Cycloclasticus pugetii PS-1: one gene and its partner. The protein of the gene in region 1 interacts with the protein of each later gene in a pairwise test. Links are inferred from orthologs where the notes say so. Each region holds a gene or a part of one and is shown on either strand. Other genes may lie near its edges.

Region 1 (11,271 bases):
TCAGTATTTGATCAAAGATCGAGATCGCTCAAAGTGTATGGCGGCGTTTTTAAATAATAACTGGCTCGGTTTAATCGTTTTTGTAGGTATAGCTGCGGACTATGCAGTAAAAGGTATTGTTGCTTAAGCCCGAGCAAAAGCCCAAATTTCAACCTGTTGCACTCCTTTTTTCTTCAGCGTTTTGGCAATTTCGTTTGCTGTCGATCCAGTCGTGACCACGTCATCAATAACAGCGATGGATCTAAGTTCTATTGATGGCTCATAGCAAAAAGCATTTTTTAAGTTTTTTCGACGTTCGCTGGCTTTAAGGCTGGTTTGGCTCGTGCTGTTAATGATTCGAGTCAGGTCGGGCGAAACCAGAGGAATGTTGAGCTCTTTATGTATATGTTGAGCGATAAGTTCTGCTTGGTTAAACCCTCGTTCTTTTAGGCGTTTTGGGTGTAGTGGAACAGCTATTAGGGCGTCAGGTAGCTTTTCGAGAGTTTTGAAGTGCTGCCCCATTAGGTGCCCGATGGTTCTTGCGCAACTGTGTTTTGCTTGAAATTTTAATGACTTAATTAAAAATTGTGCAATACCTTCGTATCGGTATAACGAAAACACATGGTCAAAACAGGGTGGCCTTTGTAGGCAGCGGCCACAAATGGATGATACAGCGCTGAGCTCTATATTGCAGACTGGGCATGCGTGTGTTGATGGCTTTAGTTCTTGTAGGCATTCAGTGCATAGGTCTAATGCATTATGCCCTGGCTGATCACAAATAAAACAAGTGGGCGGGTAAAGGTTAAATTGGATAATATTTGACCAGTTGTCCATTTTTGTATAAATTAATTTTGACAACTTTTTAACCTAATGTACCATTGTCAATTTATATCCAGTTGAAAAGGTATTTTTGAATGAGCATAGCATCAGAAGCGATTGGCGAGCAAAAAAAAGCTGCCGTTAATATAGTTAGGAACACGTGGCCGTTAAAGAAAATTCAAGCACTGTTTGATTTGCCATTCAACGATTTGCTTTTTAAAGCGCACACTATCCACCGTGAGAATTTTGACCCAAATGCGGTTCAAATTAGCACCTTATTGAGTATTAAAACGGGCGCATGCCCTGAAGACTGCTCCTATTGCCCACAAAGTGTTCGTTACGATACGGGGCTGGAAAAAGAAGCATTAATGGAAATTAGAGCAGTTGTTGATGCGGCTAAAGAAGCTAAAGCGAATGGTGCAAGCCGATTTTGCATGGGGGCGGCATGGCGTAGCCCTAAAGATCGTGATTTAAATAAAGTCACCAAAATGGTTGAAGAGGTAAAAGCCTTGGGAATGGAAACCTGTGTTACCTTGGGAATGTTGGAAGATGGCCAAGCGCAACAGTTAAAAGACGCTGGGCTAGATTATTACAACCATAATATTGATACGTCAGAAGACTATTATAAAGAGGTGATTACGACGCGAACCTATCAAGATCGCTTAGATACGATTGATACGGTTCGAAATGCCGGCATTAACGTGTGTAGCGGCGGAATTGTCGGCATGGGTGAGGCCAGTGATGACCGAGCAAAGATGTTACAAACATTAGCGAACATGGAGCATCCGCCAGAAAGCGTACCGATTAATAAATTAGTGCAAGTAAAAGGGACGCCATTAGACGGTGCCGAGGCGATAGACTCGCTTGAATTTATAAAAACGATCGCAGTGGCTCGAATTTTAATGCCAACTTCTCAAGTCAGGTTGTCTGCTGGTCGTTCTGATATGACCGATGAAATGCAGGCGATGTGTTTCTTTGCAGGCGCAAACTCCATTTTTTACGGTGATCAACTGTTAACCACAGAAAATCCAGAAGAAAGTGCAGACCATCAATTGTTTAAGCGATTAGGTATTTATCCTGCAACGGTGTAGTTTTTTGTATGGATCCTTGGGAGTTAGCAACAAAGCTCGATGAGTTAAAGCGTCAGCAGCGCTATCGCTTGCGCAAAACAATCGAAAGTCCTCAAGGTGCAAGTGTCCAAATGGCTGGGCAAATGTTCGATAACTTTTCGAGCAATGACTACCTGGGGTTAGCAAATCATCCGTCGGTTATTAAAGCATTTCAACAAGCTGCTGAACGTTACGGTGTTGGAAGTGGTTCTGCGCATTTGATTTGTGGCCATAGTGCCGAACATCATGCGCTTGAGGAAGAACTGGCAGAATTTACCGGGCGTGATCGCGCGTTGATTTTTTCAACTGGCTATATGGCAAATCTAGGCGCAATATCGGCAATGGCTCATAAAGGCGATGAGATTTTCCAAGATAAACTTAATCATGCATCACTGATCGATGGCGGAAGACTTTCTGGTGCTCAGGTTAAACGGTTTGTTCATGGTGATATGGGGCAGTTAAAGCAATTGCTCGAAGGCTCATCAACTCGCAGAAAGTTGGTCGTTAGTGATGGCGTGTTTAGTATGGACGGTGATGAAGCCAACATGCAGGACTTGGTTGGTCTAACGGAAACCTCAAATGCAATGTTGATGATTGATGATGCGCATGGGCTAGGGGTGTTGGGTGAAAAAGGTGGTGGGTTATTGGAAGCATGCGACTTAAATCAGCAACAAGTCCCCATTTTGATGGCGACGTTAGGCAAGGGCTTGGGAACATCAGGGGCTTTTGTTGCAGGTAGTGAAGAACTTATCGAAACGTTGATACAGCAAGCGCGTACCTACGTTTTTACCACTGCAATGCCGTCAGCGGTAATGGCAGCCACCAGACAAAGTTTAAAAATTTGCCAACAAGAAACATGGCGCAGAGAAAAGTTACGGCATTTGGTCGCTAGGTTTAGGAAAGGCGCCGAGCAATTAGGGCTTAACTTAATGCCTTCGCAGACACCTATCCAGCCGATTATTCTTGGTAGTAATGAGGCGGTCATGGCTGCGGGTGAGTATTTAAAAGAGAAAGGTGTTTTAGTGGGCGCTATTCGTTATCCAGCGGTTAAAAAAGCGAGTGAGAGGCTAAGAATTACGTTATCGGCAACCCATACGGACTCACAAGTTGATAATTTACTGCTGGGTTTGGAGGAATTGTTCTGTTAACAGCATTAAATATACAAGAATCGGGTGAAGGGCCAAATCTTGTGTTAGTACATGGCTGGGCCATGAATAACTTGGTTTGGAATAATTGGTTAGCTCTTTTGGAACAGTCCTTTCGTGTTATTTGTGTTGAGTTGCCGGGGCACGGAAACAGCAAGTATAACGAGCCATGGCAGATGAGTGACTTGCTGGAGATGATGGCGGCACAATTACCTCAGCAGTGTAGTTTTTTGGGGTGGTCATTAGGCGGGTTGGTTGCCTTGGCTTATGCAGATCACTTCCCGAAGCGTGTTAATCGGCTTGTCATGTTGGCGAGCACACCAAAATTCGTACAATCTGCCGACTGGCAGCCTGCCCAATCTAAAGCAGTATTTGATGTTTTTTCTAATCACTTGAAAAGAAAGCCGCTGCCAACTATGAAACGCTTTGTTAAATTGCAAACAGATGGTGGTGAACCATCTCAAACAATCGAGAGGTTTCTAAAGTCGGTGTTACAGGTGCGCAGTGAAACATCAACAAAAGGATTGATTAGCGGTTTGGATATTTTATCTCAGGCTGACTATCGGCTTGCGTTAAAAAAACTAAACTGTCCGACTATGCTGTTGCTTGGGGAGAAGGATCAATTGGTGCCAGTTGAGGTAGCAGATGAGTTCGCACAAATTAATCCTCGTGTTGCTGTGTGTGTCATAGAGGGCGCCACACATGTTCCTTTTTTGTCACACCCGAATGAGGTATCACAAGAGTTAGTACGATTTATGTCTGCTGGAGATAGGGAGTTATGAGCGTTGGCGGGTTTCAAAAAGTTACTTATAGTAAAGAAATGGTGCGTCAATCATTCGACTCAGCGTCACAAAACTATAACGAACATACCTCTCTTCAACGGCTGATTGGTGATCGCTTACTTTTACACAAAAAAGCTCAAAATCATGCGAATCAAAGCGTTCTTGATATTGGCGCTGGAACGGGCTATTTAACCAAGAAATTATTTGAGTTAAATGAAGTGAAGGATGTGTATGCTTTAGATATTGCAATTGGTATGTTGAAGCATGCACGTCATTATTTAGGGACTTTGCAGGCGAAAGGCGTTATATGTGCCGATGCTGAAAAGTTACCACTGAATGATGGCGTTATGGATGTGATTTATTCTAATCTGGCATTTCAATGGTGTGAAAACTTGGAGAAAGTGTTTGCTCAAGTACATAGGGTGTTACAGCCGAAAGGTTTGTTTGTGTTCAGCACATTTGGGCCTGCAACATTGACTGAGTTAAAAAGCTCATGGCAGCAAAGTGATAAGGCGGTACACGTTAATTCGTTTGTGGGTGAAGAAGTGATTCGGCAAGCGCTTCAACGTGCTGGTTTTTACGACATAACGATACTGACGGATAATATTGTGAATTATTACTCATCACCAAAACAATTGATGGTGAGCCTGAAAGGGATGGGAGCACACAATATGAATCAAGGACGACGGCTTGGTTTAACAGGTGTTAAATCATTTAAGGCTATGCTCAAAGCGTATGAAAGTTTACGAACAGAGCAAGGGGTCCCTGCCACTTTTCAGGCAGTTTATGTTTATGCTAAAAAGGTGGGTAAAGTTTAATGTTAAAGAGTTTTTTTATTACGGGTACCGATACGGATGTTGGAAAAACTTATGTCGCGGCTGCCTTAATAAGAGGTTTAGCAGAGCGTCAGTTGACGGTGTCTGGTTTTAAGCCGGTTGCTGCTGGTGCTACATGGCAGGATGGTCAATTTAAAAATGAAGACGCAATTGATTTAATGCGGGAATCTACGGCAGGGCTGGGCTATTCGGATGTAAACCCTTATTGTTTTGAACCAGCCATAGCACCGCACATTGCGGCGGAACAAGAAGACATGGTCATTAACTTGCCAGACATTGAGGCGGTTTACGCAAAACATAAGTTGGCAGCTGATATGGTGATAGTGGAGGGAGCCGGAGGTTGGATGGTTCCGCTAAATGATCAGCTTGGTTTTGATGATTTGGCGTTAGCGCTTAATGCTCCGGTTATTCTAGTCGTTGGTTTAAAGCTTGGGTGTATTAATCATGCGTTATTGACTGAGGCTGCAATTTTGAACAAGGGGTGTCGGATTGCAGGTTGGATCGGTAATGACCTAAACGGTCAGTTTATGGAGATAAATGAAAATATACGGACATTAAAGCAGCGAATGAAATCTAAATTTATAGGCAATATTGAATATCAACCAGATAAAGACAAAAAGAGTGCTGTGGATCAAAGAAAGATAAAGGGTCTACTTGATTATTTGATTGAATTTCGTTAAATTGCGAGGCCATACTGTCTTATGCTTGGATAGATGAAAATTAATGGGTAAAGTCGGTAGAAGTCATTGATAGAATGCCTGACACTAACACTCAGATTTTCATGGGTATTCTGAAAATACTATATATTTTTAATTGATTTTACTTTGTATATCTTAAGTGAGTGAAGGAGAACGAACTCACTCGGATAAAAGTAAAATCGTTAGTTGTTAAATAAATATTACTGGAGACGTCACTATATAACTGACGCCCAGAGACCTTGTCTTACAAGGTAGTAACATTAAATTGAGGTCGGATGCTTTTGTAACTAAAAGTAAACGAAAAGTTGGTGATGCGACATTTGAAAATGCTAATCGTGTCAATATCAAATTAGTTTTGAAAGATAAAAAATAAGGGAGGCAGTTTCTGTGATTAAACTAAAGCAACTTTTTGCTGGTGGCACTGTATTGACGTTGATGTCAGGCATCGCCCAGGCGGACTATGGGTTGAATTTACCGGTGGGTGTAACTGAGACGAGCAAGCAAGTTCATGATTTGCATATGTTGATCCTATGGGTCTGTGTAGCGATTGGCGTGGTTGTTTTTGGTGCGATGATTTATTCGATGATTTATCACCGTAAATCACGCGGTGCAGTGGCATCACAGTTTCATGAAAGCATGGCGGCAGAATTGGTGTGGACAATTATTCCATTCATCATTCTGATTGTTATGGCTATTCCAGCGACGAAAGTGTTGATTGAAATGCATGACACGTCTGAAGCTGATATGAAAATCAAAGTAACCGGCTACCAGTGGAAATGGCGTTATGAGTATGTCGGTGAAGGCGTAGACTTCTTTAGCACATTAGATGTTGCCAGTAACGAAGCACGTCAAGTTGGTTCAGAAATTGATCCAGCCACTGTTGAGAATTACTTGTTAAATGTTGACAACCCATTGGTGCTGCCTGTGGGCAAAAAAGTAAGTTTCTTATTAACAGCAAGTGATGTTATCCACTCTTGGTGGGTACCAGATTTTGGCTGGAAGAAAGATGCGATCCCTGGTTATATTAATGAAGCTTGGGTTGTAGTGGATAAACCAGGTATTTACCGAGGTCAATGTGCTGAGTTATGTGGTCGTGACCATGGTTTTATGCCTATCGTTGTTGAAGTCAAATCTGAAGAAGATTATGCAGCGTGGTTAGCCGAACAGAAATCAGGGGTTAAGGGAGCGAAAATAGCAGCACTTGACGCGCTTAATCCAAGAGACTTAAAAGATAATTAGGAGATTCAGATAATGGCGACTGTTATAGATTCACATGATGATCACCACGATCATGGTCCAGCAAAAGGCTTTATGCGTTGGGTAACAACAACAAACCATAAAGACATTGGCACACTGTATTTAGTATTTGCACTAGTGATGTTTATGGTTGGTGGTGCAATGGCAATGGTTATACGCTTGGAATTATTTCAACCAGGTTTACAATTTATTGATCCAGGCTTCTTTAATCAAATGACAACTGTTCATGCTTTAGTCATGATTTTTGGTGCTGTTATGCCGGCTTTTGTGGGTTTAGCCAATTGGATGTTGCCCATTATGATTGGCGGCCCTGATATGGCATTACCTAGGATGAATAACTGGAGTTTTTGGATACTACCTTTTGCATTTACAATGCTATTGGCAACATTCTTTATGGATGGTGGTGCGCCAGCAGGTGGCTGGACTATGTACCCACCGTTAGTACTACAAGGTGGTAACGGCTTTCCATTTATGATTTTTGCGATTCATATGATGGGTATTTCATCTGTGATGGGCGCTATAAACGTTATTGTTACCATCCTTAATATGCGTGCTCCTGGCATGACATTGATGAAAATGCCTTTATTTGTATGGACTTGGTTCATTACAGCCTATTTATTAATTGCCGTAATGCCTGTGTTAGCAGGGGCAATCACAATGCTTTTGACAGATCGCTTTTACGATACAACGTTCTTTAGTGCAACGGGTGGTGGTGATCCTGTGTTGTTCCAGCATATTTTCTGGTTCTTTGGTCATCCAGAAGTGTATATTTTGATTTTGCCAGCTTTTGGTATCATTTCTGCGATTATTCCAACGTTTGCTCGTAAGCCTCTATTTGGTTACAGCTCAATGGTATACGCGACCTCGTCGATCGCATTCCTTTCATTTATTGTTTGGGCGCATCACATGTTCACAGTGGGCTTGCCGCTGCAAGGTGAATTGTTTTTCATGTACGCAACGATGTTGATTGCGGTACCAACAGGGGTGAAAGTGTTTAACTGGATTTCCACTATGTGGAAAGGCTCGATGACATTTGAAACACCCATGTTATTTGCGATTGGTTTTGTCATTATGTTTACGATTGGTGGGTTCTCAGGCTTAATGTTGGCGATTGCCCCTGCAGATTTTCAATACCATGACACCTATTTTGTTGTCGCTCATTTCCATTACGTATTGGTGACCGGTGCGGTGTATTCAATCATGGCATCTGTTTATTATTGGATTCCAAAGTGGACAGGCAATATGTATAGCGAAAAAATGGGCCAATGGCACTTTTGGCTATCTACGATATCTGTGAATGTATTGTTCTTCCCTCAACACTTTTTAGGGCTTGCTGGAATGCCTCGTCGTATTCCTGATTACTCAGTTCAGTTTGCAGAATTTAATATGTGGTCGAGTATTGGTGGTTTTGCCTTTGGCCTGTCGCAAGTATTTTTCTGCTTCATTGTTTATAAAACAATCAAAGGCGGGGAAAAAGCAACGGATCAAGTTTGGGAAGGAGCTGAAGGTCTTGAATGGACATTGCCTTCTCCAGCGCCGTATCATAGTTTTTCAACGGCACCTGAAATTAAATAAAGGTATGAGCGTCTAGCTTAAGGGCTAGACGCATTATTAATATGAAAGAACAACGCAAAAAAAAATTAATCACAGTGGCTATTTTGGTCGCTATGGCATTAAGCTTTTATTTAGGTTCTTTTATGTTCCTTACAGAATAAATAATTAGAATAGGTAAATTTATGTCTTCTGAAAACGCGTATTACGTACCTCACGATGCGAAATGGCCGATTATTGGCTCCATTGGTTTGATGTTATTTTTTGGTGGTTTTGCTGCCGAGCTAAATAATGCTCCTTCTGCATCTATTATCATGACGGTAGGTTTTTTAGTTTTGGTTTATATGATGTTTGGGTGGTTCGGCGAAGTTATTAATGAAAGTGAATCGGGTGCTTATAAAAGCAATGAAGATGCTTCTTTTCGTGGCGGCATGGTTTGGTTTATCTTTTCTGAAGTAATGTTTTTTGCCGCATTCTTTGGTGCTTTGTATTATATTCGAACATTTTCAGTGCCTTGGATAGGCGGCGAAGGCTCAGGAGCGAGTACCAATGAATATATTTGGGATGGCTTTGAGGCGATGTGGCCAACAAATGGACCAGCAAATGTAGGTGGTGAATATGAGAAAATGGGCCCATGGGGTTTGCCAGCGATCAACACACTTATTCTGTTAACAAGTGGTGTGACGGTGACTTGGGCACATTGGGGTTTAATTGCTAATAAACGTAAACAGCTTATTATCGGATTGGCGTTAACGGTTATTTTGGGCTTCGTATTCGTTGCTTTACAGGCCCTTGAATACAGTCACGGTTATAATGACTTGAACTTAACCATGGCTTCGGGCGTTTATGGCTCTACTTTTTATATGTTGACTGGTTTCCATGGGTTTCATGTATCAATGGGTGCTATTATCCTCGCAGTTATCCTTTTTCGTAGTATGAAGGGACACTTCACGCCAGAAAATCATTTTGCTTTTGAAGCAGCGGCTTGGTATTGGCACTTTGTTGACGTGGTTTGGTTGGGACTATTTGTCTTTGTCTATTGGCTATAGAGACTGAGGTTTATTTAAAAAAGGCGCTACAAGATAGCGCCTTTTTTATTGTCATTGATTTAATGGTTGTTGATTACTTTGCTGGGTGGGTATGGCAGCATGAGGCTTAATAAAGCCAAGATAAGAAAATAATAATAATGAAATGAATAGCGTTAATGATAGGCCAATTCGTAGTGCGAGTGACTTCACCACTTCTTTAGGGGAAGATTTTCTACGAGACAAATGGTAGAAAGCTTTAAAGAGGCTGTAAATAATGACGCATAATGTAAAAACAATTAGGTATTTAATGAAGGGGTTCATTGCATATTTCTCAAATTATAATGTTCCTATTGTCATTTAAACTTAGTGTAAAGACTAACAATATTTTATTATGCAATTCAAAGCGAATATATATTTAACAATACTTGCCATATTGGTTTTGTTATTGCTTCTAAGTTTGGGTAATTGGCAGCTTAATAGAGCTCAAGAAAAGCAAGATATATTAGATTTGCAGTCCATCAGAATGAACATGGAGTCTGTTGAGTTGTCAACGTTGCAGTTGAGAGCTAATAAAGGCTTACGTTACTGGCCAGTTAAGGCAACTGGTTTGTTAGACACAGATCAACAAATTTTAATAGATAATCAAGTGAAAGATGGTCGACAGGGCTACTTTGTATTAACACCTTTAAAATTAAATGCTTCAGAAGCAATTTTATTGAATCGAGGGTGGGTGCCTGCTGGACCGACTAGAGATATTTTACCAAATGTCAGTTTACCGGCTAATGAGGTTACAATTAGTGGGAAACTAGATCATTTCCCCAGTGTTGGTATAAAGCTAGATGGAGCAGATACACTGTCTAATGGTTGGCCTTCGGTAACGCAATTAATTGATGTCGATAAGGTGTCGGAACGCTTAGGTTATACTGTTTTGCCATATCAACTGTTATTAAACCAACAAGAACCTAATGGCTATGATCGTCGTTGGGTTCCAATGAAGATGGGCCCACAAAAACACCATGGCTACGCATTTCAATGGTTTGCTTTAGCGACGGCTTGGGTCATTATTTATTTTGTATTAACCATAAAACTAGGTAGAAAAAAGAATGGATAACGTCATTAAAAATAGACTTAAACTTATATTTATTGCAAGTATGTTTGCTGTGCCAGTTTTAACGGCCTGGCTATTGTTCAATAATCCACAATGGCTTGACGGTGGCAGTACTAAAAACTATGGTGAATTAATTGTACCAGCAATACCTTCTGAATTAAGTGACTACTTTGTTGGTTCAGAAGATGAGATCAAGGACTTGAAGGGGCGATGGGTTCTTGTGCATATTGATACGGATGGGGAGTGTTCTGAATTGTGTGAACAGTCTGTTCATATTGTTCAACAACTGCACGTATTGTTAAACAAAGATGCGAAGCGATTAAAAAGAGTATATTTAGACAAATCCGAACATCAAGATAATGTGTTTCTTTCACAGGCTCCTGAGTTGTTTGTTTTACGTTGGAGTGATCAGCATCTTGCAAAGTTACAAGCTAATGTTAAAAACATCAACGATGGTGATATGTTGCTGTTGGATCCTCTTGGGAACATCATGATGAAATATTCGCAAGACGCAGACCCATATGGTATTCAAAAAGACCTTAAACTTTTATTTAAGGCCTCCCAAATAGGTTAATAACATGTTCAGAAACTTAACTATTTTTGCAATACTCTTGGCCTTGTTTGTCGTTGTATTGGGCGCATATGTTCGCTTATCAGATGCAGGGCTAGGTTGCCCAGACTGGCCTGGTTGCTACGGAAGCCTCATTGTCGACGAATCGCATGAAGGTGTTGCGCATGCCGCTGAGCATTACCCTGAGCGCCCTCTAGAGGTATCTAAAGCGTGGAAGGAAATGATACACCGTTATTTTGCTAGTGGCCTAGGTCTTGTCATACTAATATTAACGATTATGGCTTGGAGGCAACCAGAGCTTGGTCAGCGAGGCTTAACGACGTTATTATTATTGTTAGTTATGTTTCAAGGGGCGCTTGGAATGTGGACAGTAACTTTGTTGGTTAAA
Region 2 (16,854 bases), 1.2 Mb from region 1 along the record:
AACACCGCCCCGACGTATAATATCGGCCGCTTGCTTAATTAACCGTGGCTGTGGATTATCGGGGTGAATATTCAAATATTGTGTCATGATTGCTGTTGTGCTTTTTTCTTTGCTACATTATCACGTAAATACACCGGTAATGCATTGTCGGCAGACACCGTTTGCCCATCCCTCACCATGCCGACCGCCAACTGAGCAACCTCTCTTGCTCTTGGCAGCGCGTTTGGTAAAAGCAACAACTCGCTAGCGTTAACTAACTGCGTTAACTCATTTTCATATGTGCCCCAACCGTGTCCAATACCAATCGCCTGTTTACCTTGCGTAACGCTTAACGCTGCTGGCGCAATAACAGACTCATTGGAAACCGCTTTGAGTTGGCCATCAATCCGTTCATATTCGCACCAATATACCTCACCCATTCGAGCATCTAAGGCTGCGTACACTGTCTGACCTTCTACGGGAGGACCCGCCTGATATGCCAACGCGGTAAGCGTAGACACCGGCGCGATCGGTAGCTCTGCCGCAAAGGCTAAGCCTTGAATAACGCCTGTCGCCATTCTAACGCCGGTAAAAGACCCGGGGCCACGGCCAAAAGCTAACGCATCGAGTTGTTGTAACGTCATACCAGCTTCGTTCAGTAGCTCATCGACCATTGGCAAAATCAAGTTACCGTGTTCTCGTGGTGCCACCTGAAAACGGTCTATTACCTCGCCGTTTATCAACAAGGCCGCAGAGCACCCTTCTGTTGCTGTTTCAATCGCTAAAATTTTCATGCTGATTTTATAACGTGTTTTTTATCACTGATTTTTTGACTATTGATACGATGAAAGAATCTCTTCACATCTTTTACATCTTGTGTAATAGGCATCGCTGGCAAGGATTTAATAAACACTTTACCATAGCCTTTGCTTGATAACCGTGGATCACACAACACCAACACGCCTTTATCTTCAACATCACGAATCAACCTTCCCACCCCCTGTTTTAGCGTCAAGGCTGCTGAAGGCAATTGGAAATCTGAAAACGCTGACTGGCCATTAGCGGCCATATATTCTAACCGAGCTTTAGTCACCGGATCGCCAGGCGATGCGAACGGTAGTTTATCTATAATCACACAGGATAAGGCTTCCCCCCGCACATCAACGCCTTCCCAAAAACTCGCAGTACCGAGCAAAACCGCACGCTCAGAACGCCTAAAGGACTCTAACATTTGTTGCTTCGGCAAATCACCTTGCACTAATAATTTAAAGTTCGTTTCAGCCAATAAAATATTAGCGGCTTCTTTTAATGCCTTATGCGAGGTAAATAAAATAAATGCCCTACCTTCACTAGCCTCTAATACTGGAATGATTTTTTCAATCATCGTCGCCGTATAGTGATAATCGCGTGGCTCAGGCATGCCAGTTGGGACATACATCAATGACTGATGCACAAAATCAAAAGGGCTTTCCCAGCTACCCGTTTCAGCATCTTCCAAACCCAATCGTTTAGAAAAGAAATCAAATTTATTATTCACCGATAAAGTAGCCGAGGTAAACACCCAGCTGGCATCACTGGCAAAAGCAAAACTGGCAAATGCCTTAGAAATATCCAAAGGCGTTCGATAAAAAGTAAACGTCCGCTGATACGTTTCGAACCATTGGATCCAATCGTGCTGATCTTGCTTTGAAAAAAGTTTCAGTCGCAGTAGAACATCTTCGCAGCGTTTCCAACACGCCTCTAAACCTTTAGAACGAACAGCCACCTTAGTTAATACTTTAAATAACTGTTCGATACGTTCAATCAGGCAATCTAAGGCTTGCAAGAAGTCTGTACCTTGCTCAAGCTCATCCCAAGAGCCTTTAATAACCGGCTCAGGCAGCACCTTCCGCATTTCTCGTATGTCTTCACTAATTACATGTGTTAAATCAATCAATTCAGGCATATCTGATGCTAATTTTAATTGTTCTGCACTGACATCACCGATCAACGATAAAATTTGACGTGCACTGACCGACACCCCTAAAAACCGAGACGCCGTGTCAATTAATTGGTGGGCCTCATCAACAATAATTAGCTCTGCATCTGGCAATAACTGCCCAAACCCATCATCTTTCAATGACCAGTCTGCACATAAAAGATGGTGGTTAACAATTAATACATCTACTTCTTGTGCTTTTTTTCTGGCTAATACTGGAAAACACTCACTGATCATTGGACATTCTTGGCCCAAACAATTATCTGCTGTTGACGTGACTTGTTGCCAAACGTAAGAATCTTCGGCAACCGATGTTACCTCAGCAATATCTCCCTCTTTTGTTTGATTCGACCACCGTTCGACCTCTCTTAATTCAGCATCCGTCTGTTTGTCAAAGCTAGATGTTTGCATTTTTGCCTGATCAAGGCGATATAAACACAGGTAATTAGACCGTCCTTTCAGCACTGCACCCTGTACAGGTACGTTTAATACCTCACGGATTAACGGGAAGTCCTTTTCGAATATTTGGTCTTGAAGATTACGCGTCCCGGTTGAGATAATTGTTTTCTTACCAGATAAAATGGCAGGAATAAGATAGGCAAAGGTTTTTCCTGTTCCTGTTCCAGCTTCAGCTACTAGATGTGTATGCTGCTCAATAGCCCGCTCGATAGCCTGCGCCATCGACAACTGTCCATCTCGCGGTTGAAAGCCTTTAATATGTTTAACCAGCTCGCCATTAGAGCCAAATATGCTATCGAGGTCGTACAAAGGGTTATCCATTTAAATTTATTAACTTGTTTCATCAGTCCACGCTGATGCGTCCAAACCACCTTCTTTTGTCCAAACCAAGGTAGCAATATTGCGAAACTTTGCAACCGACATAGCGCCTCGCTTCATACGGTTTGAGCTATCATTCAGGTTATCTAAAATATCGCTACGTGTGGCCTCAAAGATATCAAACGGCAGATAATTTTCATCCATAAGCACTAACACAACCGAGTCCCATTCTTTATCTAACTTTAATTGCCCAAGCCGTTGGCCTCGATAATTGTCATTGAATATAGTTCGCGCTTTAATTTGAATTCTTTTTGGCCCACGCCCTTTAACACGTAAGGCATCAAAACCTAGCGAGCGGTCGTCGCCTAACGCTAAGTCTAATAGTTTGCAAGCATCATGTTCAGCAATTTCGTTGCTGACCCCCGGCAAGGGTTTACCTGTCATTTTTTTATAATCTGTGGCCAACTGCCTTGCTTGCTCTATTAATTTATCAACAGAATAAACTTGCGTTGGCTCCGTCATTTTAAAACAACCTATTGGCAGCAACACGTGCTTTTCGGGCATCCTCAGTTCGACCTAAGGTATCATAACAGTCTGCCATCAATAACCAATTGCTACGCTGAAGGCTCGTCTGCCCAGCAGACAATAAGTTAGATTTTTCAGCCAAACTAATCGCTAAGGTATATTTCTTTTGTTGATAACGCACCTTCGCCAATGCATGCCAAACCTGCGGGTCTCTTGGAGAAATACGAACAGCTCGTTCCAATTTTGAAGCCGCCATATCAGGCTGACCAGATTCACTTTGTTGGTACGCACTATCCAGTAAGGCAACTACAGCTGGGTTTTGTGTGGTTTTTGCCTCATCGATTGGTTGATCATAAGACTGCCCCATACCCTCTTGTATAGGCTGCTCATCAATAGGGTATGTTTGAGCCGTTTGTGGCAATGGTTGCGATGGATATGGCGAAGCTTCACCAGTGCGTCCAATCGGAGCAGGTACTTGATTATACATCGACAGATCTGCGCAACCCGATAAAGCTAGCAGCAACGCGATCAAGGTGGTTAATTTCATGATTATTTACATACCGTTCGTTAAGCGATCAAACCAATTCCCAGCTCGCTCTAATGTTCTATTAACCGCCCCAACACAGGGTGAATACTCAGTGGGTTCGGAGCCTTTTATAAACGGATATTGTACAGCATCTTCACAAAACTCATTAGCACGATAGCCGAGTGGGTCTACCCAAGTATACTCAACATTCTGTGGCTTTGTCAGCTCCACGGGCTCTTTTGAAATAGTACTCATAACACTTGACCATACTTGCAATGCGCCGCTAGCGCCGGTTAATTTAGAGGGCCTATTATCGTCACGTCCTAGCCATACAACTGCTAAATAATCCCCGCTAAATCCGGCAAACCAACTATCTCTTAATTCGTCAGTAGTTCCGGTTTTCCCGGCCACCTTGTAGTAGTGAGGCATCTGTCGATAAACTGAGCGCCCTGTGCCCTTCGTCATCACTTCTTGTAAGGCTGTATTAACAAGGTAAACCGCTGATGGGTTTGCCACTTGTCGTACACTTAGCGCATAACGCTGCAAAGCGATATGATCACTAGATGTTACTGACTGGATAGATCGCAATTGGGTAAAAAAGCCTTCGCCTGCTAAAGTTTGATACATTTGCGTTACCTCAAGAGGTGATAGCCGAAGTGCTCCCAACAATAATGACGGGTAAGGCTTAATCGGTCGCCGAATACCTAGCTCTTCAATTGTTCGTTTTACATTTGGCACTTTAAGCGCCATACCCAAGCGAACAGTCGCTAAATTATATGAGTTCGACAAGGCTTCGTGTAATGGCACAGGTCCATGCTCAACCTTGTCATAATTCTCCGGCATCCAAAGTTCACCTGAACGTTGTTTTAAACTAACCGCCTTATCCTCAATCATTGTCGTGAGCGTATAGTCTGCTGGTTGCGATAATGCCGTCAAATAAACTGCTGGCTTCACCAAAGAGCCTATCGGCCTAATTGCATCAAGCGCCCTATTAAAACCACTAAACAATGGATTTCTGTCGCCAATAACGGCAACAATCTCACCGCCCTCACGGCGTGTAATAACCATTGCACCTTGGAGTTTATTTTTTTCAATACCGTACTGCCTATTAAGTGCTTCAAGCTTTTGCTTAAACAGTTTTTCGGCCGTCGTCTGAATATTGTAATCAAGCGTTGAAAAAATATTTAGGCCTTCCGAGCGTAGGTCTTCATCCTTATAATCTCGACTTAATTGACGCTTTACTAAATCTAAAAATGCAGGAAAGCGAGAACTTTTAACCTGCTTAAATGGCGAAATATCCACACCAAATTGTTTTGCAATACGCCTTTGCTCGTCCGGTAGCACTCCAAAGCGAGTCATTTCATCAAGTACTAAGTTTCTGCGTTTTAGCGCTCTTTCGGGGTATCGCCTCGGGTCATAATAAGAAGGGCCTTTGACCAACCCAACTAACAACGCCGTTTGATGTGGCTTTAATTCAATCAAGGGTTTATTAAAATAAAACACACTAGCCATTCCAAAACCATTGATCGAACGCTCACCATCTTGGCCAACAAAAACCTCATTTAGATAGGCTTCTAAAATCTCATCTTTTTCGTAATGAAACTCAATAATCAACGCCATCATGGCTTCTTTAATCTTTCGCCACAAACTCCTTTCTGACGTTAAGTAAAAATTCTTAATTAATTGTTGCGTTAAGGTGCTGCCTCCTTGAACAACGCCTCCAGCTTTTATATTTGCCCACACCGCACGCAAAATAGATTTAATAGAAACGCCGTAATGTTGATAGAAATCGCGGTCTTCAACCGATATCAAGCCGTCAATTAATGTACGTGGCACATCATCAAGCTTTATTAGAATCCTATCTTCTTTGTGACTAGGGTAAAAACTACCGACTCGAACTGGGTCTAAACGGAGTAAGGCTTCAGACTTACCTGTTTGTACGTTTTGAATCGCCGATATATGATCACTTCTAAAGTAAATTTTGACTGTCTTAGATACTTCACGGTCATCAAAGAATTTAAATGAACGTGTTTTTACCGTAAAAGTTGAGCCTGATTGATAGTATTGACCGCCCGAGGTGAATGTCGATGTTCGTTGGTAATGTAGGTCTTTCAATAACGATTCAAATTGCTGTGCTGATAAGGACAGCCCTTGATACAGTTCAACAGGGTTTGCAAACACATGAGCCGGTAACGCCCACCTTTTCCCTTCAAATTGAGTGCGAACAACATGATCTAAGTAAAAAACGTAGACAGCTATCACAACGATTAATAGCAACCCTACTTTCAGGATTAACCTCTTTAGAAAACCACTAGACTGTGGTTTTTTTTGAGGTTTCTTCGTTTTTTTTCTGCTCGATTTTGCTTTAGTTTTTGGCTTAGCCATAGTCAATTTAACAGATTTACAAGGTTACAAAATTTGCACCGCAGCACGGCTGCGTCATCATGTCATAGACTTGGCGTTAATGGGTCATTAATTTTTCGATATCTAACGATTTATTCAACAAACCGTCAATAGAAACATACTGATCCTCTAACAGTTCTAGGCTAGGCTTACCAAGCAGGTAACCTTGAACATAATCCACACCCAACTCTTTTAATACTCGTAATATTTCAGCATTTGAGACATATTCTGCAATGGCTTTCTTACCAAGACTATGCGCTACTTCTATCATTGATTTAACAAGAACTTGGTCAGCATGGTCCACAGCTAAATTATTAATGAATTGACCATCAATTTTTAGATAATCGACCGGAAAGTTTTTAATATAATTAAACGAGCTAAAGCCAGCACCAAAATCATCTAAGGCAAATCGACACCCTAGGGCACGAATTTTAGAAACCATTTCTCGTGTTTTATTGAAATTTGAAACTGCTGCTGTCTCTGTTATTTCAAACGTTAGCCTTGACGGTGAAATCCATGTAGATTCAAGTTTCTGTTTAATAACCGGCAACAAATAATCACCTTGGAGTGCGTGACTGGATAAGTTAATGGTAAAACAAATATTCTCTTGTGTTTTTGGTAAACCAGCGATGTGATCTATCGCATGTGAAACCACCCATAGGTCAATGTGATGGATAAGCCCCATTCTCTCTGCCACCGGAATAAACTGGGCTGGTCTTAACAACTCGCCTTCATCCCCTATCATCCGAAGCAATGTTTCATAATGAGAAACAGACCCATTGGAGAGTTTTACGACAGGCTGAAAAACTATTTTAAATAAGTCTTCACTCAATGCATGACGAATTTTAGGCACCCATTTGGCATCCTCTCTAATGCTAATTAATTCGTCGTTATCACTCTCAAATAAATTAACCCTATTACGGCCCAAGGTCTTTGCAGAATAACAGGCATGATTCGCTCTAGACATCAGTTCACTAGGGCGTTTAATTAATTTTAATGGTTCCAACATCGCGACACCGATGCTGGCTGAAATATTATAAATATTCTCACCCGATTTAAAATCAAACTCATCAATGGTTAACCTTATTTTTTCAGCCAATTGCATGGCCTCTTTTTCGGCTGTTTTACTAATGAAGACTTGAAATAAATTTGAGCCAACTCGTGCAATAAACGCATTATTATCGAGGGTTGAGCGAATTAGGGTGGCTACTTCTACTAGAAGTCGATCACCAGCTTCGTGACCCTCAATATCATTGACGACTTTAAATTGGTCTAAATCAATGTCTAACAAAGCACCATGTTGTTTAAAGTTATTGCATCTTAAAATAGCAAAATCCAATGTTTTTTCTAAGCCACTTCGGTTAGATAACCCTGTCAATTCATCATGCGCTACTAAATATTGTAAACGGGCTTCCATAATTCGTCGTTCAGAAAGCTCCCTGACTAACTTTTCCTCACTTTGAATTCGATCATCTCGTTCACTTTTAAGTGCAAACGCCAGTTCAACTAAAGGCATGAGATGTTTGCCCTCTGTTGGGTAATGCGTCATCGTCGCGGCATTTGCTTTATGACATTGGGCCATCAACTCATCATTAATCGTAATTGCTTTATCTGCGAGTAAAATCAACGGAATGGCATCATGACCATCGAGAGTCGTTAAAACCTGGCTAAGTTTCAAGGGGTCACTTTGAGGCAAGCCATAACTTAAAAATATCATGCCAATCTCGTCTACCTTACCTTGATAAGGACGGATAAGCTCAAAAGCTTGTTCCTGGCTTGATGCACAAATTAAATTTCTATAACCACCGGCTGATAAAATATCCTGCAGCGTAGACAAGCGGCTCACCTCGTCTTCGATGATTAGAATAGCTTGTTGCTTTGGTATTTGTTCCGTCATTTCAGTCGCCTTTTCGAGCTGACTATCCGTTATTTTAAAACAACAAGCAACGAATAATTATCAAAATATATACATAATTTTCTTTTCTATCAACAACTTTACGCCTACTCTTAATACAGTGTCAACAATAATTTCATAACAGCTTGATATTCCGGACAAGGACCCCGTAGAATATATATCTGCTAGAAAAAATAATAATCAGTCATTCAACGTTAAGCATATCGCCTATTTTTACTAGACTTAGAGCCATTAACTTTTTAATCATGATTCGATATGACACAAACATACGCCAATATTTGTACCGTTGATGATTTTTTAACAGGAGACATTGACCTGTGCTCTGCTCCGGAGATTTTCTATCGTATTACACAAGCACTCGACGACCCCTTAAAAAACTCTCAAGATATTGCGGCCATTATCGAACAAGACCCTTCACTATCCGCTCGAATGCTAAAAATTGTTAATTCCGCTTTTTTTGGTTTCCCGGCCTCAATTAAAACGATTGAGCATGCCATTTCTATTCTGGGTAATCATGACGTTCGAATGCTAGTCATGACAACGAGCGTGGTTGAAAAATTTTCAACTTTACCTAACTCGATTCTTGATATGCGCCAATTTTGGATGCATAGTTTAAAAACTGCTTTATTTGCAAAGTACCTTGCTGACAATCACCCTAAAAAAAGGCAGCTTAGTTCTGCATTTATGAGTGGGCTTCTCCATGATATAGGGCGGTTAATTTTTTATATCAAAGCACCTGATCTAGCCCGCGCAGCCGCTTTGCTTGTTAAGACGGAAACTGTAAATGAAATTGAAGCCGAGGCCTCCTTTGTAGGTTTTAATCATGCCGAGCTAGGTGGTGCTTTGTTAAAACTATGGGAAATACCAGCCTCCATTCAAGATTCGGCAAGCTTCCATCATCAGCCTGATTTAGCTACTAATAATAAAGACGAAGTTTATATCGTTTACCTTGCGAATAAATTAACTCATGCTAACAGTACGTCTGAAGAAACCATCAACAAAACAATATCTACAGAAGATAATTTATGGAACCAGCTCGACCTCCCTTACGGCATTATTGCACCCGCTGCTAATCACGTAGACGAGCAATTTAGCCAAACCTATGCGTTATTTTTTGATTAAGAAACCTGCGTAAATGTTTTTACACCCAAGCGAAACACACTAAATTCATTGGTCTCCATTTTCGTCCACTGCTCATTCGATGTCAGCGGTTCAGTGGCTATCACCGTCACCACATCATCGGGTGACGCTTCTTGATTAAAGTCTACACACAAGTCTGCATCCAATAATTGCGCCTCTACGAATGGTGTTTGACGTGTTAGCCAATATAGTTTTGTATTACAGAACGTATACAAATGATCTACATCACTCATTAATACGTTAAACACTCCATGCTGAGATACCTTACGGAAAAGTTCTTCAACAGTCTTCCGCAACTTCACTTTACTTTTTGGTTTAACAGGGTACTTTTTACGAAGCTGGCCCAAAATCCAACAAAAAGCATACTCGCTGTCTGTTGTGCCGATAGGGGTGTAGCCATTAAGTACTTTTTTCTTAATGCCTTTTAATTGACCATTATGTGCAAATGACCATATTTTACCCCACAGTTCACGCGAAAATGGGTGTGTATTTTCCAAACAAACACGTCCTCGGTTTGCCTTTCTAATATGACAAATAACTTGCGTACTTTTTATTGAGTACTGTTGAATAAATTTTGCGACTTCCGAGTTAGCACTAGCAACTGGGTCGTGAAAAGCACGAAAACCTTTTCCTTCATAAAAAGCGATACCCCACCCGTCTTTATGTACACCAGTTTCCCCACCACGCTTAATTAAACCACTAAAGCTAAAGCAAATATCTGTCGGTACATTTGCACTCATCCCTAGTAATTCACACATATAGACTGTTAAATCTCTTCTATGATAGTCCGCTCGATAGGAACTTGGACGTATTTCTTTTTACCGTTCTCTTTAACCCAAAAGTAGTAATAACCTTTTTGTGATTCGGATGTCACTTTACTATCAAGAACTGTCCACGATTTTTTATGCTCACCCTCGTAAAAGCTTACCCTATAGTCGCCTTCCATCCAGCTCACACCTAATCGTGAAAATTTATTTTGCTGTTCTTCTGAACAAGCCGAAAGAACAAAGGCTATGATTATCAATACGATATATCTCATGAATTTTCCAGTTTTCTTAAGACCAAAAAGACCATTACAAAAGCCCCGCCAATCGCACACATCCAAATATCAGATCGCTGCAGGCCTATCAGGCTACCTATCCCCGCACCAATCGCAGCGCCTAGGCCACTGAATGCCATACTTCTCATCATTCTACAAAAACTACAATCGGACCCTTCTCCAAAAAACTTTGGCATCTCGTTCCCTCCTTTTGTATTACCGTCTCACCTATGGCGTACTTTCAATCAACTTCAAAAAACACATAGGCCTGTGTTTTACTTTCACTTAAATGTGGGGATAGTCGCTGACTATCACTCCCTTTAAAACTCTGTGACCGTCTATTTGGCACATCATTCCCTAAACTAATAAAACAGTGCTATTAACAGCTTTTCTGTAATTTAACAGGCTGAATCACCACTAGCCCATTTTTAATAAGCTTAAAAATTCAGCCCGTGTTTCAGAATTTTTACGAAATTGCCCCAACATACTAGATGTAGTCATTTGTGAGTTTTGTTTCTCCACACCTCGCATCATCATGCACAAATGTTTTGCCTCCACAACCACTGCAACCCCTTTTGCACCCGTTACTTCGAGAATAGAATCTGCAATTTGTGTAGTCAATTGCTCTTGTATTTGTAATCGACGTGCATACATATCGACGATTCTAGCTACCTTTGATAAACCAAGTACTTTCCCATCTGGCAGATACGCCACATGGCACTTGCCAATAAAGGGTAGTAAATGGTGCTCACACATAGAATACAGTTCTATATTTTTAACAATCACCATATCATCAGCATCAGAGTCAAAAACGGCGCCATTCACAATATTCTCTAAACTTTGCTGATAGCCACTTGTTAAGAAAGACATTGCTTTTGCCGCACGCTTTGGCGTATCAACCAAACCTTGGCGATTAACGTCTTCTCCAACCTGTGAAATTATTTGTTTATATAGTTTTTCCATCAATCTCAATCATCTTTAAAAGTATTTAAAGTATACCGTTTTCTTGTTTGCTTTAAATCAAATAGTTTTAGCGTATGGCGCCATAGCCTCTAGGCCTGCTAATAATACCTCTGGCCCCGCATTTTTCTGTCGAGCATTCTCACTAAGGTACCTACGCCAATGTTTTCCACCAGGTTGACCTGCAAAAAGCCCCAATATATGCCGTGTTAAATTTTGTAACGGAACACCTAACTCTAATTGTTTTTCAATATATGGAAGGTAGGCTTCGAGCACTTTTTTTCTATCGGCCAAGGGCTGTTTGAACAGTTGGTGTTCAATTTCCGCCAAAAAAAAGGGATTATGATAAGCTTCACGACCAATCATCACACCGTCAAGGTGTTGCCAATGTTGTTGAATCTCACTGATTGCATTAACCCCACCATTAACAATAATTGATACCGATGGAAAAGCTCTTTTAATGTCGTACGCTCTATCGTAGTTTAACGGCGGAATGGTTCTGTTTTCTTTCGGGGACAGGCCGTTTAAGATGGCTTTACGCGCATGAATAATAACAGTATCGCAACCCGCATCAGTAACTGCCTGAACAAAGCCTCTCAGGAATTCAAATGAATCTAGCTCATCTATCCCAATTCGTGTTTTAACCGTGACTGGAATGTCCACAGCTTGTCGCATTAATGATACGCATTGTGCAACACGTTGCGGCTCAGCCATTAAACATGCACCTATACGTCCATTTTGAACACGATCACTTGGGCAGCCGACATTGATATTTACTTCTTTATAACCCGCTTCCTGTGCATATCCGGCACATTGCGCCATGGCTTTAGGGTTACTACCACCTAATTGTAATGCTACTGGCTGCTCATATTGATCAAATGCCAAAAAGCGCTGTTTATCGCCATGAAGTAATGCACCTGTCGTTACCATTTCTGTATAAAGCAGGGCATTAGGTGATAAAAGTCGATGGAAATATCGGCAGTGCCGATCTGTCCAATCCATCATCGGTGCAATGGATAACAGTCTATTAATGCTTGGCATGAGAGTAATTGCTATTTCTGTTAGATGTTAGCCCAATTTTTTACATTGCCCATCAGCATCAAAAATAATGCTGTTATAAACCTGTATTAATGTAAACAGCTAGATTGTTAGCCCTTTTAAAGCTTTCTAAGAAATCCAGTGTCAGTGATTGATAGATTGAATTAAAAGGCAGCGAAAAGAACCGTAAGATAACCCCACAGATTATTAAGGCTAATCACCCCAATATTTCTATTAAGGGTGATTTTTAGCTTAATCAGTAACGTTATGGCTTTGGTTACTCTCATCTAACCTTACTGTAGGCAGGTCACTGTTCAGGGTATATTTTTGAGCGCAAACAATACTGCGTTCATTTCTTTACCTAGATAATGACCGATATTAATTAACTATTGCCAGCAAAACACCTGCCGCGACCGCAGAACCAATAACACCCGCTACGTTAGGCCCCATCGCATGCATTAATAAGTAATTATGAGGGTTAGACTCTAGCCCTACTTTATTAACCACACGGGCCGCCATAGGAACTGCCGACACACCTGCAGCACCAATGAGTGGATTAACTTTGCCGCCCGTTACCTTGTGCATTAACTTACCCATTAAAATACCACCTGCCGTACCAATGGAAAATGCCGCCATTCCTAACACTAAGATACCAAGTGTTTCAGCAGTTAAAAACTTATCCGCTGATAGTTTCGAGCCAACAGCTAAGCCTAGGAAAATAGTCACAATATTAATAAGTTCATTTTGTGCTGTAGAACTTAAACGATCAACCACACCACTTTCTCGCATTAAATTACCGAAGGCTAACATTCCAACCAAAGGTGCTGACGCTGGCAAAAATAGAATAACCGCCGTTAATATAGTTAATGGGAAGATTATCTTCTCTTTCTTACTCACATGCCGCAAGTGCTTCATTTCAACTTTTCGCTCAGACTCTGAGGTTAATGCACGCATGATAGGTGGTTGAATTAGCGGCACTAAAGCCATATATGAATATGCAGCCACTGCAATAGCGCCTAATAAATCAGGTGCTAATTTAGAGGCTAAGAAAATAGCTGTTGGGCCATCTGCGCCACCAATAATGGCAATCGCCGACGCATCAGACAAACTAAATTCCATACCCGGTATTAGGTTCATCGCCAAAGCGCCAAGAAGCGTTGCAAAGATACCAAATTGGGCTGCCGCACCGAGTACCAATAAACTTGGCATCGCTATAAGCGCTCCAAAATCTGTTAATGCACCAACCCCCATAAAAATAAGCAAAGGGAACAAGCCAGTATCAACGCCCATATGGTACAAAATACCTAGCATTCCATCTGGCCCACTAATGCCAGCAATTGGAATATTAGCTAAAATTCCACCAAAACCAATCGGCAGTAATAACAAGGGTTCAAAGTTTTTTGAAATGGCTAAATAGATTAATAATAAGCCAATGGCTATCATTAATATATTGCCCCATTCAAAGTTTGCAATACCCGTCGACTGCCAAATTTGTAATACGCCACTATCCATATTATATAAACCTTAGCAAATAAGTACTAACGGCGCGCCAGCAGGAACTGACTCACCTTCTTTTACGAAAACATCTGAAATTTGACCTTCAATATGCGCCCTTACTTCAGTTTCCATCTTCATGGCTTCTAAAATAATCACTACATCACCTTCATACACATCATCTCCTGCCGCCATTGCTATGCGCACAATATTACCGGCCATTGGAGACAACAAGGGTTCATTTTGACAAACCGCGCCTGATGTTGTCTCTTGTGTTGGTTCAGCTGCTTTCGCAACTACTTTACTAGCAGCTGAAGAAGGTGTTAGATTTTCAATCGAGCCACTTGGACCCACTTCAACCTGATATGTTTTACCATTAACGGCCACATCATATACTTCACTACCGCCTTTTTCAGCTGTTGCTTGAGTAACAACGCCTGTTGGAACCGGCTCAAACGCATCAGGGTTATGTCTATTTTTAATAAAGTCCAAGCCTATCTGTGGAAATAACGCATATGTCAACACATCATCAATGACCTCATCGGCCAATGGCAAACTATCTTTTTCGGCTTTTTCTTTAAATTCTGATGAAATTTTCTCCAACTCATCATCAATCAAGTCAGCTGGGCGACAAGTAATCGCTTCAGCGCCATCCAATACACGCTCTTGAAGCTCTTTATTCACTGCTGCAGGTGTTGCACCATATTCGCCTTTTAATACACCTGATGTTTCTTTGCTGATAGATTTATAACGCTCACCCATCAAAACGTTCATCACTGCCTGAGTACCTACAATTTGTGATGTTGGGGTTACTAAAGGAAGATAGCCAAGGTCCTTACGTACTCGTGGAATCTCTGCTAACACCTCATCAATTTTGTCGCCTGCATTTTGCAGCTTCAATTGACTTTCTAGGTTTGTCAACATACCACCAGGGACCTGTGCAATAAGAATTCTTGAATCGACACCTTTCAGCGACCCTTCAAATTCCGCATACTTTGGCCGTACTGATCTAAAATATGCCGCTACTTCTTCAACGCTCTCAATGTCTAGACCCGTCTCGCGATCAGTCCCTTCCAACATTGCAATAAAGGTTTCCGTTGGTGAATGACCGTATGTCATACTCATGGACGAAATAGCTGTGTCTAGCATGTCGAGCCCTGCATCGACTGCTTTAAGACAGGTTGCTACACTCATCCCAGTTGTTGCATGGCTGTGTAAAGCAATTGGTAGGTCACACTCGGCTTTTAAACGCTTCACCAATATCTCAGCATCATAAGGTTTCAAAAGTCCTGCCATATCCTTAATCGCGATCGAATGGCAGCCGGCATCTTCTAACCGCTTACCCATATCGACCCAATTTTCTAGCGTGTGTACTGGGCTTTCTGTATATGAGATTGTACCTTGCGCATGTTTGCCTACTTCGACAGTTGCTTTAATGGCCGTCTCTAAGTTACGCACATCGTTCATCGCATCAAAAATACGGAAAACATCCATACCATTGTCTGCAGCACGCTCTACGAACTTTCTAACAACATCATCAGCATAATGACGATAGCCTAATAGGTTCTGCCCACGTAATAGCATTTGTTGTTGTGTATTAGGCATCGCCGCTTTTAGTAATCGCAAACGCTCCCAAGGGTCTTCACCTAAATAACGAATACAAGCATCAAATGTTGCTCCGCCCCAAGTTTCTAATGACCAATAGCCAATTTTGTCTAATTTTTCCGCAATCGGTAACATATCTTCAATACGTAACCTTGTTGCAAATAGGGATTGATGAGCATCGCGCAACACGACATCAGTAATTTTTAACGGATTTTTCATGATTTTTAAGTTTATTTAGAGCGAAAACGTTGAACAGCAATCGTAATCGCTGTAACGATATCTTCACTAATATCTGTGGAAACAGACGATTTACTACTGTGTTCAACAACGGGTTCGTATCGTTGAATAACAGCAGAAACCCCTTTGATAGCAAAAACTAACATACCCAAGATGAAGAATACCATCCCCATTCCAAGTAACATTAGTTCCACACCTTGTTCTAATAAGTTTGTGATATTCATAAGCTGCATTATAAAGCACCCCTTGCTGAAAAACACAATAAATATACAAACGCTTTGTTAAAAAAGGTGTTTAAAAACTGCTCCTAATCCAGCTCAAACCCTTTTACCATACGGTCATCGGACTCATTTTGTTCGAGCCTGCCAGTTTCTCTTAATTCATGCTGTTTAGATTTTTCGATCAACTTTTCAACTACTTTTTTTCGACTATTCGTTTTTTTAAAGGCCTGTTGATGCTGGCCTAACTTTTCCTGTAATGACTGCACCGTTTTGCTATGTTCTTCAATGGCCTGATCGAGTTTTTGAACAAACTCCTGATACTCACGTAACCGTGACGCTGACATCCCCACTTGCCCCTTCGTTTTAAACTGAACGGTATAATCATTACGGTACTCTTTTAGTTTCTCCAGTTGCGCTAGAGATTCTTGCTGAGCTTGAAGCGATTGATTCATTTTCATCGCAGCTGCTGTTTCATTGTTTTCAGCAATTTGTTTAACCGGACCAAGCCTCTTTGACTTTTTCAACACTCCCCCCATTTATAATACCTTTGACATAGCTGCCGGCTTTCTATGTTGTAAAACACTTTCCAAACCTTCAATACTTTCATCAAAACTAACCGATTCGGTTATTCTCTGCTGAAGAAACTCTAACATTGATTCATGCATATCAATGGCCTCATCAACCGACGAATTACTACCGGGCTGATAGGCACCAACATTGATTAAATCTGCATTTTGTTGATAGGTCGAGTTTATTTTTCTAAATTCACGTGCCATCTCTTGATGGTCTTCTGGCACAATTTCTGTCATCAACCGGCTCACTGATGCCTCCATGTCTATCGCCGGAAAGTGCCCTGCTTCTGCTAAACGTCGTGACAAATGGATATGCCCATCTAAAATTGCTCGACTTGCATCTGCAATTGGATCATTTGTATCATCCCCTTCAGTCAATACTGTGTAAAAGGCTGTAATAGAGCCATTACCCTTGTCTGAATTACCTGCGCGCTCAACTAGACTG

Evidence for each region.
Region 2: the proteins of bioB (region 1) and CYCPU_RS0103680 interact in binary tests that used the Escherichia coli proteins (3 or more experiments, as listed by UniProt). The link is inferred for Cycloclasticus pugetii PS-1 from one-to-one orthologs.

What each region holds. Positions count from the first base shown.
Region 1 is NZ_ARVU01000001.1:1,930,816-1,942,086, reverse strand. What follows is about bases 1-2,891. They hold bioB (biotin synthase BioB), read left to right. Parts: upstream 1-893; coding sequence 894-1,889; downstream 1,890-2,891. Other genes in these bases: bioF (8-amino-7-oxononanoate synthase), read left to right, coding at 1,898-2,891; CYCPU_RS0109470 (ComF family protein), read right to left, coding at 124-837; ubiA (4-hydroxybenzoate octaprenyltransferase), read left to right, coding at 1-127. In the rest of the region: more of bioF, read left to right, coding at 2,892-3,055; pimeloyl-ACP methyl ester esterase BioH, read left to right, coding at 3,043-3,834; malonyl-ACP O-methyltransferase BioC, read left to right, coding at 3,831-4,652; bioD (dethiobiotin synthase), read left to right, coding at 4,652-5,350; coxB (cytochrome c oxidase subunit II), read left to right, coding at 5,756-6,607; ctaD (cytochrome c oxidase subunit I), read left to right, coding at 6,620-8,200; CYCPU_RS0109425 (cytochrome c oxidase subunit 3), read left to right, coding at 8,362-9,225; CYCPU_RS12195 (DUF2909 domain-containing protein), read right to left, coding at 9,277-9,525; CYCPU_RS0109415 (SURF1 family protein), read left to right, coding at 9,650-10,315; CYCPU_RS0109410 (redox-active disulfide-containing membrane protein), read left to right, coding at 10,308-10,886; CYCPU_RS0109405 (COX15/CtaA family protein), read left to right, coding at 10,891-11,271. UniProt on the Escherichia coli protein: Catalyzes the conversion of dethiobiotin (DTB) to biotin by the insertion of a sulfur atom into dethiobiotin via a radical-based mechanism.
Region 2 is NZ_ARVU01000001.1:746,147-763,000, reverse strand. Bases 8,112-11,001 are described here. They hold CYCPU_RS0103680 (class II glutamine amidotransferase), read right to left. Parts: upstream 10,002-11,001; coding sequence 9,222-10,001; downstream 8,112-9,221. Other genes in these bases: folE (GTP cyclohydrolase I FolE), read right to left, coding at 10,700-11,001; CYCPU_RS0103670 (hypothetical protein), read right to left, coding at 10,279-10,479; CYCPU_RS0103675 (hypothetical protein), read right to left, coding at 10,010-10,282; CYCPU_RS0103685 (HDOD domain-containing protein), read left to right, coding at 8,359-9,225. Also shown: CYCPU_RS0103720 (L-threonylcarbamoyladenylate synthase), read right to left, coding at 1-87; tRNA (adenosine(37)-N6)-threonylcarbamoyltransferase complex dimerization subunit type 1 TsaB, read right to left, coding at 84-773; CYCPU_RS0103710 (DNA repair helicase YoaA), read right to left, coding at 770-2,737; CYCPU_RS0103705 (hypothetical protein), read right to left, coding at 2,747-3,256; CYCPU_RS0103700 (tetratricopeptide repeat protein), read right to left, coding at 3,258-3,806; mrcB (penicillin-binding protein 1B), read right to left, coding at 3,813-6,170; CYCPU_RS0103690 (EAL domain-containing protein), read right to left, coding at 6,247-8,085; more of folE, read right to left, coding at 11,002-11,245; tRNA dihydrouridine(20/20a) synthase DusA, read right to left, coding at 11,303-12,283; CYCPU_RS0103655 (sodium ion-translocating decarboxylase subunit beta), read right to left, coding at 12,659-13,792; oadA (sodium-extruding oxaloacetate decarboxylase subunit alpha), read right to left, coding at 13,805-15,598; CYCPU_RS0103645 (OadG family protein), read right to left, coding at 15,610-15,849; flagellar export protein FliJ, read right to left, coding at 15,924-16,364; flagellar protein export ATPase FliI, read right to left, coding at 16,374-16,854.